Regions from separate parts of the Bacillus sp. KICET-3 genome, predicted to be linked through region 3. Evidence: riboswitches for the same ligand, from Rfam matches in the RefSeq annotation. Region 3 holds a riboswitch; each other region holds the start of a gene.
What was found. Region 3 has a riboswitch for thiamine pyrophosphate ahead of tenA (thiaminase II). Riboswitches for the same ligand answer to the same signal wherever they lie in the genome.

Region 1 (4,215 bases), 1.6 Mb from region 3:
GTTGATCATATTGTTTGCCGCAGGTGTCGTTCTTTATCTTTTCGGGAGAGTGTTTAAAAACCGCTCGTTTATTGAAGTCATGTCAAAAGGAACGATTCAAATCGGCACAAGGGCGATTTTTACCTTGATCATCGTGCTTGTGGCGCTTTCGGAATCGCTGGGCGCGGAAAATATCCTCGGCGCATTTCTGGCCGGTGTTCTCGTGTCACTGCTTTCTCCGAATAAAGAACTGGTCCAGCAGCTTGATTCATTCGGCTACGGCTTTTTGATTCCGATCTTTTTCGTGATGACGGGAGTCAAGCTTGACATTTGGTCATTATTTGAAAACCCGAAAATATTAATCATGATCCCGCTGTTATTTGTGGCGCTTTTGATCAGCAAGGTCGTTCCCGGGCTGTTTTTGAAGAAGTGGTATGATACAAAAACCGTGCTGGCTTCAGGATTTTTGCTGACGTCAACATTGTCTCTCGTTATTGCCGCGACTACGATCGGCGAACGGATCGGTGTCATAGACGCGCAAATGTCGGGCGCGCTTATTCTTGTGGCCGTGATCACCAGCATCATTACCCCGATCGGCTTCAAAAAGTTAATGCCGAAAGCGCAAAAGGACAAAGAGCAAAAAACGATCACCTTTATCGGCGCCAACCAAATGACGCTGCCGGTTACACTTGAGCTTTCTCCTGAAGAATACCATGTCAGAATTCTGCATGTGCATCAGGAAAAGAAAGAGGAAAAACTGTCAGAGTCCGTTTTTGATGTGGAGGTTTTGCCTGACTATGAGTTCGGAACACTTGAATCATACGGCGTTTTTGAGACGGACATTCTTGTTGTAGCGACGGGCAATGAAGAGCGGAATACCGGAATCGCGCTGTTTGCCAAAGAGCAAAACGTCGAAAGAATCATTGCGAGCGCTGGTTCGCCTGCAGCCGAGTCCGAATTGAAAGAAAACGGAATTGATACATTCTCCATCCTGTTATCAACGAAAACAATGCTTCGCGCACTAATTGAGGCTCCGGGTGTCATGAAGCTTTTGGCGAATCAGGATGCATCATTGTACCAGATCAATATGAACAATGAGAGGTTTGACGGAGTGCTGCTAAGGGAGTTCCCGTTTACGGGGGATGTCATTTTCGTCCGGATTTTCCGGGATGTTGACAGCCTGGTTCCCCACGGCGATACAAGGCTGCAAATGGGTGACAGGCTGATCGCCACGGGTTCGCGCGAATATATCGCGGAATTGAAAAAAACGCTTGAAGACTGATGCTTGACCATTTTCTATTTCGTGTTAAGATAAAAGTATAACTGAATGAAAAAGAAATGTTTTCCACTAGGGGAGTCCTTGATAAGGGCTGAGATAAAAGTGTGACTTTTAGACCCTCATAACCTGAACAGGTTCAAACCTGCGTAGGGAAGTGGCAAGGTATTTGATATGGTTGTTATATGCAAATTCCAAACCACTTTTCCTGCGGGGAAAGTGGTTTTTTCATTTTCTGAATTGAAGGAGGAGCCTCGAAATGAAGTTTTCAGAAGAATGCCGGAAAAGCGCTGCAGAATGGTGGGAGGGCAGCTTTGTCCATCCGTTTATCCAAGGAATTGGAGACGGCTCTTTGCCGGTCGACTGCTTTAAATACTATGTTCTCCAGGATTCCTATTATTTGACCCATTTTGCCAAGGTTCAATCCTTCGCCGCGGCGTATGCGGATGATCTGTATACAACGAGCCGGATGGCGGAGCATGCAAACGGAACTTATGAAGCAGAGCTTTCCCTGCACAGAAAATTCACCGAATTATTGGGGATTACGGAAGAGGAAAAGAATGCGTTCAAGCCGTCGCCCACTGCATATGCGTATACATCCCACATGTATCGTTCTGTGATGAGCGGGAATTTTGCGGAAATACTCGCCGCTTTGCTTCCTTGTTACTGGCTTTACTATGATGTCGGGGAAACGCTGAAAACGTGCAGCCCTGAGAATGACATTTACAAGGAGTGGATTGCGACATACGGAGGAGACTGGTTCAAAGAACTGGTGATCGAACAGGTCAATCGTTTTGACGAACTGGCTGAAAAAAGCACTGCCGGCATCCGTGCGAAAATGAAGGAAAACTTCGTCATTTCAAGCTATTATGAATACCAATTTTGGAATATGGCGCATAAAAAAGAGGGCTGGTCAAAAGGCGGGGTGGAACAGCTTGAGACTTCACGCGATCACCGATAACCGGCACACTTTGGAGGAGCTTGCAGCCAGCATCATATCGATAAAGGACATAGCCGACTTCATCCATATCAGAGAGAGGTCAAAAACGGTCCATGAATTGTCTGAATTAATTGAACGCCTGCTGGCAGGCGGAGTCGATAAACGGAAGCTCATCATCAATGACAGGGTGGATGTCGCCTTGTTTCACAATATACACCGCGTCCAGCTGCCTTCCCACGGTTTTTCGGTTAAATGTGTAAGAAATCGTTTCCCGCATTTGAAAATCGGAAAGTCCGTACACTCTGTTGAAGAGGCGGTGCAGGCTGAGAAAGAAGGAGCGGATTACGTACTGTTCGGCCATATTTTTCAAACAGACAGCAAAAAGGGGCTGTCAGAGAGGGGAACCGGCAGCCTGAAGGAGATCAAAAAAGCTGTCGCCATCCCCGTCATTGCCATCGGGGGAATAACCGAACATCGCCTTCCAGAGGTAAAGCAGGCCAACCCTGACGGCATCGCCGTGATGTCCGGGATTTTTTCAAAAGACCGGCCTGCTGAAGCGGCTGAACGACTTGCATGTCTTGTGAAGGGAGATCTATATGAAAAAGCGCTATGAAACGATCATCATCGGCGGAGGAATCATCGGTGCGTCGATTGCCTATCATCTTGCGAAAGCGGGAAAACAAACAGCGGTGTTTGAAAGCGGAGAAATCGGGAAGAAAGCGACCCGGGCGGCTGCCGGAATGCTCGGCGCCCATGCCGAATGCGATAAACCGGGCACATTTTTCGAGTTTGCGAGAGCCAGCCAGTCGGCGTATAAGCGGCTGGCCCCTGAATTGAAAAAAATAAGCGGCATCGACATCAACCGGCATGACGGGGGAATATTAAAACTCGCCTTTACTGAAAGCGACCGGGTGCGTCTTGCGGCAATGGCTGAGCTCGATTCGGCTGAATGGCTGACGGCCGAAGAAGTATTTGAAAAAGAGCCGCATGCCGCCAAAGGAATCATCGGCGCGAATTTTATCCGGGATGATGTTCATGTTGAGCCTCTTTCTGTTTGCAGGGCTTTCGCCAAAGGGGCAAAGCTGTTTGGCGCGGATATCTTTGAGCATGCCCCTGTTTTATCAGTCGAAGCGGCATCAGGGGGCGGAGTGCGCATAATGACGGCTTCAGGCGCCGTTGAGGCGGAGCACGCGGCAATCGCAAGCGGTGTGTGGAGCGGCGTCTTTTTTAAGCAGCTCGGTTTAAACAAAAGCTTTTATCCGGTAAAAGGCGAGTGTCTGTCTGTTTGGAATGACACCATTCCTTTAACAAGAACGCTTTACCATGATCATTGCTACATTGTTCCGCGCCGCAGCGGAAAGCTTGTCATCGGCGCCACAATGAAACACGGAGACTGGAATGACAAGCCTGACCTGAACGGAATCGAAGCGGTGGTCAAAAAGGCGAAAATGATGCTGCCCGAGATCGGCGGCATGAAAATCGATCAATGCTGGGCCGGGTTAAGGCCTGAAACAGAGGACGGCAATCCGTATATTGGCCGGCACCCTGAAAATGGCAGCGTTTTGTTTGCGGCGGGCCATTTCAGAAACGGCATCCTCCTGGCGCCAGCAACCGGTGAGATGATCACGGATATGATTGTGGGCCGGCCGGTCAATCCGGCCTGGGAAGAAGCGTTCAAAGTGGAGCGGAAGGAGGCTGTGCATAAGTGATTATTCAGCTGAATGGACGGAAAATAGACTGGAAGAATGACGGGGGAACGATTTATGACCTGCTCGCTTCTTATCAGCTGGAAAATCGGGTTGTCGTCGTAGAGAGAAACAGACAAATTATAGGGAAAGAAACATATCAAGAAATCAAACTGGAAGAAAACGATGTCATCGAAATCGTTCATTTTGTCGGAGGGGGATAAACATGTTAAAAATCGCTGATCAACAGTTTTCATCAAGGTTATTGCTTGGAACAGGAAAGTACCCGTCATTTGAGATTCAAAAAGAGGCGGTGCGCGTATCAGAGTCGGAGA
Region 2 (4,215 bases), 870 kb from region 3:
GCCTATTTACAAGATACATATGATGAAAGTCTGAAAGATTTTGAGTCAACTGAAGAGTTGAGGGATTTTTTAGGAGAGAGACTCAATCAAAAACGGCTTGCTTCGTATTTAAAAAGCTACGGCTTAAGTGAAAAAGAAGCGGTCGCTCTTCTCGTTGACAATGGCTATATGGAAAATGGACAAAACATCCTCGATGTTTTCATGTTCGAATATGAATTGGATGATGCGCTTTTTTCAATTACATATGATGAAGGAAGCGTGGAAATCAAAAATCCGTTTCAGGAGCTTGGCATAGATGATCAGGAATGGGAGGCGCTTACAGCACACCTTCGCAAAGTCCGTGAAAAAAATCCGAATCTTGAATTTGAGTTGATGGAGATCGGAGAGCGGCTTGAAGCAGTTGCCGATTTTGAGACGGTAAAAGAGCTGAAACCAAAAGATATCGCCCAAATCCTTTCTATATTACATGATCTTCAGCAAACGCTTGAGGTAAAAACGAAATATTATCTTGTCAAAGACGGAAAGAAAAAAGAAGTATCTTTGACGACGCTTGTCAGCGCGGATGAGCTGAAAGGGGCAAGTCTTCTTGTTGAAGTGTACGATCTTGCAGGAAATTTCGTACTGGACGCTTTGTTTACGCCTGACATGATTGGATCAGATTTGCTTCACCAAACCGGAACAAAAGTGAAGCAGACCAAAAACGCCGTTACACACGAGGCAAAAACGCATCGTGTGAAAAAGACGGTGAAAGGGGCTAAGCTTCCAAAAACCGCCGGTCACTATGCCGAATGGTCCATTTTTGGCTTTGCGCTGATGCTTGGCGGATTTTTTCTGCTTAGAAGGGTTCGCAAAACGGCATAAGCAAAGAAACTGCCCATTCTAAACCGATTTGGAATGGGCGTTTTTGAGAAGAGGTGAATGGATATGAAAGCGTCTCTTAAAAAAAGGATTGTATGGCTTTTTGCCATTGCGATGATCACGGGAGGACTGTATGTCGCAGCAGTCAATGTGTCTAAGCTTTTACAGGGCCGCGCCCTTGCTTCATCTCAGCAGCTGAAAGAAGAAAAGCCGGCTGTTCATGCTGAAAAAAAGCAAAAAACAGCGATTGAGCGGACATTTGAAAGCGGTGAAAAAATCGGCGACCTGGTCATTCCGAAAATCAATGCAAGGATTCCGATTTACCATGGAACAGACGAAGATGAGCTGCAAAAAGGAGTCGGCCATTTTGCCGGATCCGTGCTGCCTGGCGAAGATGACAACTCGGTTTTATCAGGACATCGCGACACCGTTTTTAGGAAGCTCGGCGAAGTCGGCAAGGGGGATAAGCTCATTGTAAAAGCTTCCTATGGAACTTTTACATATCGAGTGAAAAAGGTGCGGATCGTGGATGCGGATGACAGGACCGTCATCGTTCCAAAGCCGAGAGCCACACTGACTGTTTCCACATGCTATCCCTTTGACTTCATCGGTTCTGCCCCTGAGCGTTATGTATTGGTTGCCGATTTAATAAAAACGTAAAAACAGCGGAACCTAAAAAGGTGTCCGCTGTTTTTTTATCTTGTATTGACGCCCTGCCCCAGAAGCCTTGGCGCCGTCAGCAGCAACAGGCACAGCACGATTGTGCAAATGATGAAGGATGGAAGCATATATGTGCCATTATACGTTAAAGTATAAATCCAAACCGGCGTTCCTTTAGGCGTATAATTTGCGAAAAAGACCGCGCCGCTGATAACATGGGCGAAATACTTCAACCCGCTTCCAAGAAGGACGGCGAGCGTAACGTATGACACAAGCTTTCCTTTTTTTTCAGCCGCTGATGCATGTCTGATCGGTCCGGCGAATAAACCTCCGATTCCGGCGGCCGTTGGTGCGACAAAATAATCGAGAAGAAATTGAATGGGGTGAACCACGTAAAGGCCCCCGGTGACAAACTGGAGTAATCCGGCCAAAAATCCGGTAGTAAGCCCGGCCTTCAGCCCCCATCTGAAAGAAATCAAAAAGATCGGTATCATCATGACGGCGATTGAGCCGCCCTGCGGCATTTTTAAAAACATGCCTGAAGCCAAGTCCAATATGATCGCGATTCCTGTCATGATTGCAATTTCAATCAGCTGGACAAGTTGTTTTGATTGATTCATGGTAACCCTCACTTTTGATGAACAAAGGGATACTGGACTTCTTTCCCAATAAAAAAGCAATGCGGGGAAGGAGTAGGAAAGTTTCCACGCACTGCTTTGGATGCAATAAGTATGACTTTGCCACATCCCTACGCCAGCGTTAACTAACAGGTTCAAAGGGTCAGAACGATTCGTTCACTCTCAGCCTGAAGGCTCCCCTTGTGGTCATCAATGTTATTTAGTTATATTCTACTATACTAAAAAATAAAACGGACGACAAGCTTATTTTTCAAAATTTTTTGCTTAATTTCTCCAATATGTAGCAATGTGATCGGCTTTTCCTTTATAATAGAATTTATTCGTACGTACAAGTTGCAGTAAAGGGTTGATCTGATGAGCGAGCATACAAAATACAGCATGGTCAAAAACCAAATTAAATCATGGATATATGAGGGAAAGGTTAAGCCTGGAGAAAAAATTCATTCGGAAAATGAATTGATGAAGATTTTTGATGTCAGCAGACATACAATCCGGCAGGCGATAGGCGATTTGGTTCATGAAGGTCTTCTGTACAGGGAACAGGGGTCCGGGACATATTGCTCGCACCGTCTTAGGCCTTCTGAAAAAGGAAAGGAAAGACATAAAATGATCGGCGTCATCACGACATACCTGTCCGATTACATTTTTCCCTACATTATAAGAGGGATCGAATCGACGTTGTCGAGCGAGGGCTACACACTGATCGTAGCGAGCACGAATAATGACATTGAAAAAGAAAAGCAGTGTCTTGTCAACATGCTTGAAAAAGACATTGACGGATTGATCGTTGAACCGACGAAAACTGGAAGCTTCAATCCCAATTTAAATTACTATCTGACGCTGGAGCAGCATCACATCCCCTACCTGATGATCAATCAGTTCTACCAGGAATTGAACCCGCCCCATTTTATTTTGGATGATGAATACGGCGGTTTTATCGCGACTGACCATTTAATCAAGCTCGGCCATGAAAAGGTCTTCGGACTTTTTAAACAGGATGACATGCAGGGCGTCAACAGGATGAAAGGATTTATCCGCGCCTTTAGAGAAAACGGTCTGTCTTTTTATCCGGACATGGTCGTCACCTATACGACAGAGAACAAAGAAGAAAAGACGGTTTCTGAAGTCAGAAAACGTCTGTCTTCTTCCGAGCGTCCGACCGCCATCTTTTGCTATAATGATCAAATTGCTCTATTGGTGCTTGACGTGATCAGGGAATTCGGTTTGAAAGTTCCTGAAGACATTTCAATCGTCGGCTATGATGATTCACATTTAAGCCAGGCGTCGGAGGTGAAGCTGACGTCAGTGACCCATCCGAAGATGCAAATGGGAATTGAAGCAGCCAAATGGATGATCGCAAAAGTGGAAGGGCGAAACACGGATCAGCTGGAACATTCCACCGTGTACAAACCGGAGCTCGTTGTCAGACAATCGACCGCGAATGTAAAAAAGAGCTGAATTTATAGTTGGTAAAACTCTGCGACAAGTCAATAAGAAGAGGCTGGATCACTGTCTTGAGGTTGATCATCTTGACGGTGATCTTTTTTCCATCGTATAAATATGGAGCTTCACGATAATATAAATAAAAAAGTGACGGGGAGAAACATTAATAATGAATTGTTGACATATAATTTTTCTTGCGGTTTTATCTTTCGCCAAAGCTTTACCGGAAATCTTTCTGACAGTCCATTCTTTAAAACAGCCGACAACGTTACTTCTGCACCCTGAAATTCATACGTAAATCATGGAACCATAGGAAAGAGCGGTAAGTCGAACGGCAGGGACTTCACAAAAGCAGACTCAATGAATGCCTGATTAAACTTGAGTATTATTTTTTCAAAAAAACTATTGTGCGAAATGAAAATAGATGATATAGTAATGTTCGTCCCTAAAAAGACAGCTTTATAAAACAACTGCTTAAATATTTTTAAAAAAAGTTGTTGACATTCACTTTGCTAGAATGTTATATTAATAAAGTCGCTTCTGAGCGAAGCGGAAATGATCTTTGAAAACTAAACAAGACAAAACGTACCTGTTAATTCATTAAATAAATCGCACA
Region 3 (4,215 bases):
CATGGCTTAGAACGACAGGCCGCCAAAATATTGTCAACCTGAATAAAGTATTAAGAGAAACAGCGACGCCTTGGTGGTCCCGAGTCTCAGTTTAAGATTGGGAAAATGAGTGCAACATAGTGATCGGTAAAAGCACATGAACCTCTGCAGGGGATATGTGCTTTTTAATTATTTAATATGCCTAATGGGAAAACATATTCATTTGGTGAAACAAACGATTTTAAAGGAGCTGCCAAGAGCTAACAAGCAAGCGTTAGACCTAATGCTTCGAGCGATTCCCATAGGTTGACATTGCTAAATAATTTATGTACATTGCAAGTAATAAAGTCAGTAATGAAGGAGTCAAAATGATTAAAGAAGAGAGATATCGGGCCATTCTTTCAATGCTGGATAAAAATCAGACAGTGGAAGTTGCAGAACTGGCAAAACAACTTGATGTAACAGAAATGACCATCCGCAGAGATTTGCAAGCGTTGGAAAACGAAGGGCTGCTCGTCCGTGTTCACGGCGGCGCCAAAAAAAGAGATTCCCATTACATAGAATTATCGCATCATCAAAAACGAGACATTAATGTTGAATTGAAAAAACATATCGGCAAGATTTGTGCGGATATGATCTCTGATTATGATACCGTTTTTATCGGTTCTGGTACGACCAGTGATTTTATCTTTGATTATTTGGGTGATAAGCATGTGAATGTTGTAACGAATTCGATCAATGTGTTCCAACGTGTTCAAAACATGCCGAACATCGATATTATTTTAACTGGCGGTCGTTATCGAAAAAAAACCGGAACTTTTTATGGGTACTTTGCGAACAGATTATTAACTGATATTAAAGTAAAAAAGGCTTTTATTGGTACGAATGGGATTTCCGGTACAAATATAACCACAGCTAATGAAGAGGAAGGCTATGGTTTGCAAATCGTGCTAAATAATGCAATTGAACGTTATATCCTTGCTGATAGTACGAAATTTACCATAGAGGCCTTTTTTACCTTTTATGATGTGAAAGACATAACAGGCATTATTACTGACAATCATATTAATCCGCATGTAGAGGCGTATTATAGCAAATATGCCAAAATGATAAAATGAATCCGAACAGATGATCATCATCTTTTTGCTCAGGAGCATGGAAAACTCTCTTCCTCATCATCGGAGCCGCCCTTTTTTAACAGTTTTCTTCCGCAGAGCGAGAGATAAGGTTGCGAACATTGAAGATGGCGGCTGTTTCACGGATAGATTACCTCTAGGCTATTGTTGCAGCATCCCTCCGAGATATTGATATCTACGAATCTATACATGAATGGCGCATGGCAAGACACCGTCGCATGAATCCCTTCAACATTCAAATTTAGCGGTAAAAAACTGCACTCCCGCTTAGAAGGTCTCTAACGATTGGAGTGCAGTTCGATTTAACACTCAGATTGGAGCGGCATTTAACAGTTGGTATCATTGGAAGGGGCAGTCAAAGGATGTTCCCGAAGTACAACCAGTTTCTGATGAGCTTTGCCGCTTTTCTTTGCCGGGCGGTTGTCTTTGCTGAAAGAGTAGAACAAATACACAGCCAGTGTCAAAATCAAGATAAACATCATCATATCGATCCCCTCCAAATAAAATTTGTTTTCTATATATTAGACGGATAAGCGCCCAAAAGGTTTCAGAAAATTTATAATTTTTATACAAAAATCACAAACTTCTTTAAAACTTCATGTGCCCAGGCTTAAAGAAAGCAAGGTTGACATGAGGTTCATTGATGTGTAGAGTAAAAGTTAATGTAATAGGAAGTCCACTAGGGGAGCCATAAAGCTGGCTGAGACAAGAGGTGATCTTGGACCCTTCGAACCTGATCTAGTTCATACTAGCGTAGGGAAGTGGAGTCGGTTTCTTTATGAGTTCATCATGCAAGCCGCTCCATTTTGGGGCGGCTTTTTTGTATAAGAGGCCGCTTTCCCCCCTTGTGCCTTCCCCTATCAGAATGAAGGAGGCTATCGATAATGAGTTTTTCAGCAGAACTTCGCCGTGAGGCAGATCCTATCTTTGAAGCAATTTTTCAGCATCCTTTCGTAAAAGGCCTGGCGTCAGGCGATCTGAAAAAGGAGCAGCTGATCCATTATGTTAAACAGGATTTTGAGTATTTGAATTCCTTTGTTCAAATCTATGGAATCGCGATTTCCAAATGCCAAAACCGCGAAGACATGGAGCTGTTCCATCAGCAGATTTCTTTTGTATTGAACAGCGAGGTGCATCCTCACAACAATCTTTGCCGGGTTGCAGGCGTGGCATATGAAGAGCTGCAAGGCTATCCCCTTGCACCATCGGCCCATCATTATATCCGTCATATGCTGACGGCGGCGCACGAAGGCACGCTCGGAGACATTTTAGCCGTTTTGCTTCCGTGTCCGTGGACATATTGGGAAATCGGCAAAAAGTTGCTGAAAGAGGTGCAGCCTGATCCGTCGCATCCATTTTATGACTGGATCCATTTTTACGGAGACAGAACCGATTCAATCACGACGGCATTTTGCGCCCGTTTGGATGAATGGGCGAAAGAGGCCCGCCAGACAGAAAAAGAGAACATGAAGGAGCTCTTTTTGTTAAGCTGCCAGCTCGAATATCAGTTTTGGGAGATGGCCTATACAGTTGAAGACTGGCCGGTTGAAATGGAGTCGGTGAGACGATGAACTGGAATATAAAAGAAGTGGTGATGACGGTTATATTGTCGGTCGCTTGCGGTGTCATTTATTTAGGCTGGTCTACGCTGTGGATTCCGGTCTCGGCGATTGTCGGGCCTGTGGGGGCAAACTTTATGTTTGGCATATGGGTGATTGCCAGCCCGATCGTTGCCTATATCATCCGCAAACCGGGAGCGGCGCTGATTGCCGAGACGGCAGCGGCGTCGGTTGAACTGCTGACAGGCAGCCATTTCGGGTTATCGGCGTTGTTAATCGGCGTGTTTCAGGGGGCCGGGGCGGAAATCGCTTTTGCCATCTTTCGCTATAAGCGCTATAACTTGTTTACACTCATGCTTTCCGGAGCGCTCGCGGCGTGTGGCAGCATGGCTTACAGTCTGATGGCAAACGGTTTTGGCTACTACACCACGCAAACGCTGATTCTCACATTTGTCATTCAAGTCATCAGCGGAATGATCCTGGGCGGCTGGCTTGCCAAAGCGGTGGTCGGGGCGCTTGCGAAAACAGGAGTTCTTGACCAGTATGACATGATGAAGGAACATCGGAAAAAGGATGAATCAAATGAATTCATATCTAGGATGCAGTAATCTTTCCGTACGCTTTTACCACCGTTCAGAAACGATCTTGGACCGTGTGAGCTTATCGATTGATAAAGGGGAGAAAGTGTTGATTCTCGGGCCGAGCGGAAGCGGAAAATCAACGTTGATTTCGGCGCTTTCCGGCATTATTCCCGATCACATTGAAGCTGAAGTCAGCGGCGAGGTAAATCGCAGGAAGAGTACGGGCGTGATGTTTCAGGATCCGGATTCGCAGTTTTGCATGCTTCATGTCGATGAAGAAATTGCCTTCAGTCTTGAGAACCGCTGTATTCCCCGCGAGGAAATGGATCAGATGATCTCCTCATTCATGGAGCAGGTCGGGCTGAATATCGACAAGAAAACACCGATTGAGGCATTGTCAGGCGGCATGAAGCAGCGGCTTGCTCTAGCTTGCCTTTTGGCGCTTGAACCGGAGGTGCTGTTTTTTGACGAGCCGACTGCACAGCTTGATCCGGCAAGCCGGAAAGACATATTTGCCCTATTGAAAGACGTCTCTGAAACAACCGGGCAGACGATGGTGTTTGTCGAGCATGTATTGGACGGCTGCATCGAATGGATGGACCGCGTCATCCTTTTAAGCGAAAACGGCCGAATCATCGGTGATGGAATACCGGAGGATATCCTCCGGCGTTTTCAGCGGCAAATGAAAGAGGCCGGCATTTGGCAGCCGAAGCTTTATCCGGCGGTATGGGAAGAAGTCGTTGAAGATGAGAACCACCCGCTTGCCGCCAAGTTCTCTGCCAAACTGAAAATAAAAGAGCTGTCGGAAAAAAACGGGACCCCGGACAGCGGGCCGTTGATCCGCACTGAAGATGCCGCGATCGGCTATCGCAAAAAAACCGTCGCAGACGGCATCAATCTTCAGATTCAAAAAGGCGCGTGGGTATCAGTCATCGGAAAGAACGGCAGCGGAAAAAGCAC
Region 4 (4,215 bases), 1.2 Mb from region 3:
CTTTGTGGATTTTTCCCGGCTTTGCCGTGAGAACCGCAATCCGGTTGGCTAAATACACAGACTCGTCAATGTCATGGGTCACCAGGATCATCGTCATGTTCTTCTCTCTCCATATCTCTGTCAGTACATCCTGAAGATGCTTTCTCGTAAAAGCGTCCAAGGCGCCAAAGGGCTCATCAAGCAAGAGAATGTCCGGCTCCCTCAGCAATGCTCTGGCGATCGCGACCCTTTGCGACATTCCGCCGGACAGCTCACGCGGATACAATTTCTCCGCGCCTTTCAGGCGGACCGTTTCAATCAATTCATCGACTTTTTTACGGATGGCCTGTTCTTTGAGGCTTAAATCCGCGGCGATATTTTGCTCAACCGTCATCCAGGGAAAAAGCCGGTGCTCTTGAAAGATAAAGCCTTGCTGAATCCCGGGCGCTTTTATTTCTCTGCCGTTCATGCTGATGCGCCCGTCATAATCCCCATCCAAGCCGGCGATGATTTTCAGCAGCGTACTTTTTCCACAGCCGCTTGGTCCAATGACGGTAAGAAATTCGCCGTTTTCAACCGAAAGCTTCACATCTTGAAGAACGTTGGCTTTGCGGCCGCCGTTTACAAACGCTTTTTCGTTCACTCGGATTGATAAAGACATCTTGTTCCCCGCTTTCTTTGTCAATTTGAAAATAAAAAAGCTCATATCCCAAATGAGATAAGAGCCTTCGGTTGACCGATCAGCGCTGATGGAATGTTCCGAAATATTACATAACATACTAATTCATATAATTCCGACCTGTCAACCCTATTTTATAAAAAAACAGATGAAAGGTTCCCCTTTCATCTGCCGTATTGCTTGTATTTAATTGTAAATTTTGCTGCCTGCTTGTTTAAATTCCTTTGCTTTCTCTTCCATTCCTTTTTCAATTGCCGCTTTTTCATCAAGATTGTTTTCTTTGGCGTAATCCCGAATGTCCTGAGAAATTCTCATACTGCAAAACTTCGGCCCGCACATTGAACAAAAATGCGCCGTTTTCGCACCCTCGGCCGGCAAGGTTTCATCATGGTATTCAAGCGCTCGTTCCGGATCAAGCGAGAGGTTAAACTGGTCGCGCCAGCGGAATTCAAAGCGCGCCTTTGACAGCGCATCATCGCGGATTTGCGCGCCGGGGTGGCCTTTGGCGAGATCTGCCGCATGAGCCGCGATTTTATATGTAATCACACCTTCGCGGACATCGTCTTTATTCGGCAGTCCAAGATGTTCTTTCGGCGTCACATAGCAAAGCATTGCCGTTCCGTACCAGCCGATCATCGCCGCTCCGATCGCTGAAGTAATATGATCATAGCCCGGGGCGATATCGGTTGTCAGCGGCCCCAATGTATAGAACGGGGCTTCTTTGCAAATCTCCATTTGTTTATCGACGTTTTCTTTGATTTTGTGCATCGGCACATGCCCCGGTCCTTCAATCATCACCTGAACGTCATGCTTCCAGGCGATTTCCGTCAGCTCGCCAAGCGTTTCCAATTCAGCAAATTGCGCTTCATCATTCGCATCCGCAATCGAACCGGGACGAAGACCGTCTCCTAATGAAAAAGCGATATCGTAGGTTTTCATAATTTCGCATATTTCTTCAAAATGTGTATAAAGAAAGCTTTCTTCATGATGCGCCAAACACCACTGCGCCATGATCGCCCCGCCCCGGGATACGATTCCGGTGACGCGTTTTGCTGTCAACGGCACATACCGGAGAAGGACGCCGGCATGAATCGTAAAATAATCGACGCCTTGCTCAGCCTGTTCAATCAATGTGTCGCGGTAAATCTCCCATGTCAAATCTTCAGCGACCCCGTTTACTTTTTCAAGCGCCTGATAAATCGGCACAGTTCCGACAGGCACCGGACAGTTGCGGATGATCCATTCCCTTGTTGTGTGGATCTCCTTTCCGGTGGACAGATCCATCATGGTGTCCGCTCCCCAGCGGATCGCCCAGGTCATTTTTTCCACTTCCTCTTCAATCGAAGAAGTGACGGCTGAATTTCCGATGTTCGCATTGATTTTCACGTGGAAATTCCGGCCGATGATCATCGGCTCGCCTTCCGGATGGTTGATATTTGACGGGATGATCGCCCGCCCGCTTGCCACCTCATCACGGACAAATTCAGGAGAAACATGCTCGCGAATCGCGATGAATTCCATTTCAGGCGTGATGATTCCCTTTCTCGCATAATGAAGCTGAGTGACATTTTTTCCTGGCTTGGCGCGAAGCGGTTTTCTTTTTAGCCACGGGTAGCTGTGATTCGCCTGATGCTGTTTTTTATAGCCGTTATCTTCAGGCTTGATTTCTCTGCCCTCGTATTCCTCGGTATCTCCGCGCTCTTTGATCCAATCCGCCCGCAAAGGCTTCAGCCCTTTATGAATATCGACTGTTTCATTTGCATCCGTATAAGGGCCGCTCGTGTCATACACGCGGACGGGCTCGTTTTCTTCTTCGCCGAATGATCCCGTCGTAGGGCTCAGGGCGATTTCCCGCATCGGCACTCGAATGTCTGGCCGCGATCCCTCGACATATACCTTCCGGCTTCCTGAAAAGCTTGACATAATCGAGATGTTTGCTTGCTGTACTGACTCATGTTTCATGTTTTGATCCTTCCCCTCTTTTAAAATGATCAGGACGAAACTCCAGAACAGCACCAGCACAAAAAAACCAGGCACATGTTCATGAACCTGGTTTACAGTCAGTAAAATATCCGCAGATGGCCGCAATACATCGCCCGGTCTCTGCAAACACCTTTTTTACTTCCCCACGCTGGTACGAACCAGATCAGGTCCAAAGGGTTAAGAAACGCGCTTGTTTCTCTCTCAGCCCAAACAGGGCACCCCTAGTAAAGCTATTAAATTCGTTTTTATGGTAACATATCGATTTAGCGATGAAAAGAGAAAGTTAAAACGATTCAGAAATAAATGAATCCTTTTAGCGATCAAACGCGTATAAACATTGCCTTTATTTCAACAGAAGGAGAAGATCAATATATGTCATTTTTTAAAAAGCTTGCGGCTAGCGCGGGCATCGGGTCGGCAAAGGTCGATACGGTTTTGGAGAAAGATGCCTACCTGCCGGGAGAGGAAATCAGAGGAACCGTTTCTGTAAAAGGCGGCAATGTCGAACAGCAGATCAGGTATATCGAAGTATTGCTGAGTGCGAAATATGCCGTTGTAAAAGATGATAAAAAGGAATGGAAAACCGCCACCATCAAATCCCACCGCGTAACAGAAGCGTTCACAATCAGCCCCGGGGAGGAGCGGCATTTTTCTTTTTCATTCAACCTGCCGCTTGATACGCCGATATCGATGAAAGCAGCTGGCGTTTTCTTATTTACAGATCTCGATATTCAAGGGGGAATAGATAAATCGGATAACGACCCGATCATCGTCAAACCGCACCCGTGGATCGATGCTGTGCTGAAAGCCGTCGAAGAACTCGGATTCCGGCTTCGTGAAGCAGACTGTGAACATGCGCCATACTTCAAACAGCGGCTGCCGTTCGTGCAGGAATTCGAATTTGTTCCGGTGGCACAACATTACCGCCGCCTGTTTGACGAATTAGAGCTCGTTTTTCTTTTAGATGACAGCGGCCTGGAGATGATGATCGAGGCAGACCGCCGCGCAAGAGGTTTAAGAGGCTGGCTGGAAGAAATGTATAATGAAGGCGAAAGGCTCGCCCGCGTCCGGTTTGACGAAGCAGAGCTGAAAGATGCAGAAGCGCTGAAACAATCGCTTCAGGCAATTATTGAGCAAAATGCCGGATAAACGGAAAAGGAGCCGCTGGAACGGCTCCTTTGTCTATTTATCAATTGCGATGCAAAATGCCAAGTATCTGCTTGAGCTCCGCCGCCGCGATTTGGCCTGGTGCAGATGCCTTTTCGGCTACGCCAAACGTCATCGCCGAACCAAACACCTCTCCGGCCAGCCGGCTGATCACACCTGTCCCGGCCATTGACATCGTAATAATCGGCCGCTCCGCATAGCGTTCATTCATCGTATGAGTCGCCTCAAGCAATGTCAGCACATCAGCCGGTGTTTCAGGCATCACCGCAATCTTGGGCAAATCAGCGCCTAATTCCTGGGCTTTGCGCAAGCGGGCAATGATTTCTTCCACTGGCGGCGTCTTTTCAAAATCATGATTGGACATAATGACGAATACACGATGCATATGAGCCGTTTCAACCAGTCTT

Region 1: linked by a shared signal. The riboswitch ahead of tenA (thiaminase II) and the one ahead of tenA (thiaminase II) in region 3 are both predicted to bind thiamine pyrophosphate.
Region 2: linked by a shared signal. The riboswitch ahead of thiT (energy-coupled thiamine transporter ThiT) and the one ahead of tenA (thiaminase II) in region 3 are both predicted to bind thiamine pyrophosphate.
Region 4: linked by a shared signal. The riboswitch ahead of thiC (phosphomethylpyrimidine synthase ThiC) and the one ahead of tenA (thiaminase II) in region 3 are both predicted to bind thiamine pyrophosphate.

Annotation. Positions count from the first base shown of each region.
Region 1 is NZ_CP137345.1:1,372,465-1,376,679, forward strand. It holds gene R5H20_RS06850 (monovalent cation:proton antiporter family protein) at 1-1,261, shown strand, start outside; TPP riboswitch at 1,320-1,428, shown strand; gene tenA (thiaminase II) at 1,515-2,216, shown strand; gene tenI (thiazole tautomerase TenI) at 2,191-2,808, shown strand; gene thiO (glycine oxidase ThiO) at 2,792-3,904, shown strand; gene thiS (sulfur carrier protein ThiS) at 3,901-4,104, shown strand; gene R5H20_RS06875 (thiazole synthase) at 4,107-4,215, shown strand, end outside.
Region 2 is NZ_CP137345.1:3,564,647-3,568,861, reverse strand. It holds gene R5H20_RS18255 (processed acidic surface protein) at 1-861, shown strand, start outside; gene R5H20_RS18250 (class D sortase) at 973-1,518, shown strand; gene thiT (energy-coupled thiamine transporter ThiT) at 1,554-2,138, opposite strand; TPP riboswitch at 2,247-2,347, opposite strand; gene R5H20_RS18240 (GntR family transcriptional regulator) at 2,511-3,614, shown strand.
Region 3 is NZ_CP137345.1:4,437,552-4,441,766, reverse strand. It holds gene lacD (tagatose-bisphosphate aldolase) at 1-95, shown strand, start outside; gene R5H20_RS22635 (DeoR/GlpR family DNA-binding transcription regulator) at 348-1,097, shown strand; gene R5H20_RS22630 (hypothetical protein) at 1,442-1,600, opposite strand; TPP riboswitch at 1,787-1,892, shown strand; gene tenA (thiaminase II) at 2,000-2,686, shown strand; gene R5H20_RS22620 (ECF transporter S component) at 2,683-3,282, shown strand; gene R5H20_RS22615 (ABC transporter ATP-binding protein) at 3,257-4,215, shown strand, end outside.
Region 4 is NZ_CP137345.1:1,009,106-1,013,320, reverse strand. It holds gene R5H20_RS05015 (ABC transporter ATP-binding protein) at 1-640, opposite strand, end outside; gene thiC (phosphomethylpyrimidine synthase ThiC) at 845-2,620, opposite strand; TPP riboswitch at 2,765-2,874, opposite strand; gene R5H20_RS05005 (sporulation protein) at 3,014-3,790, shown strand; gene aroD (type I 3-dehydroquinate dehydratase) at 3,831-4,215, opposite strand, start outside.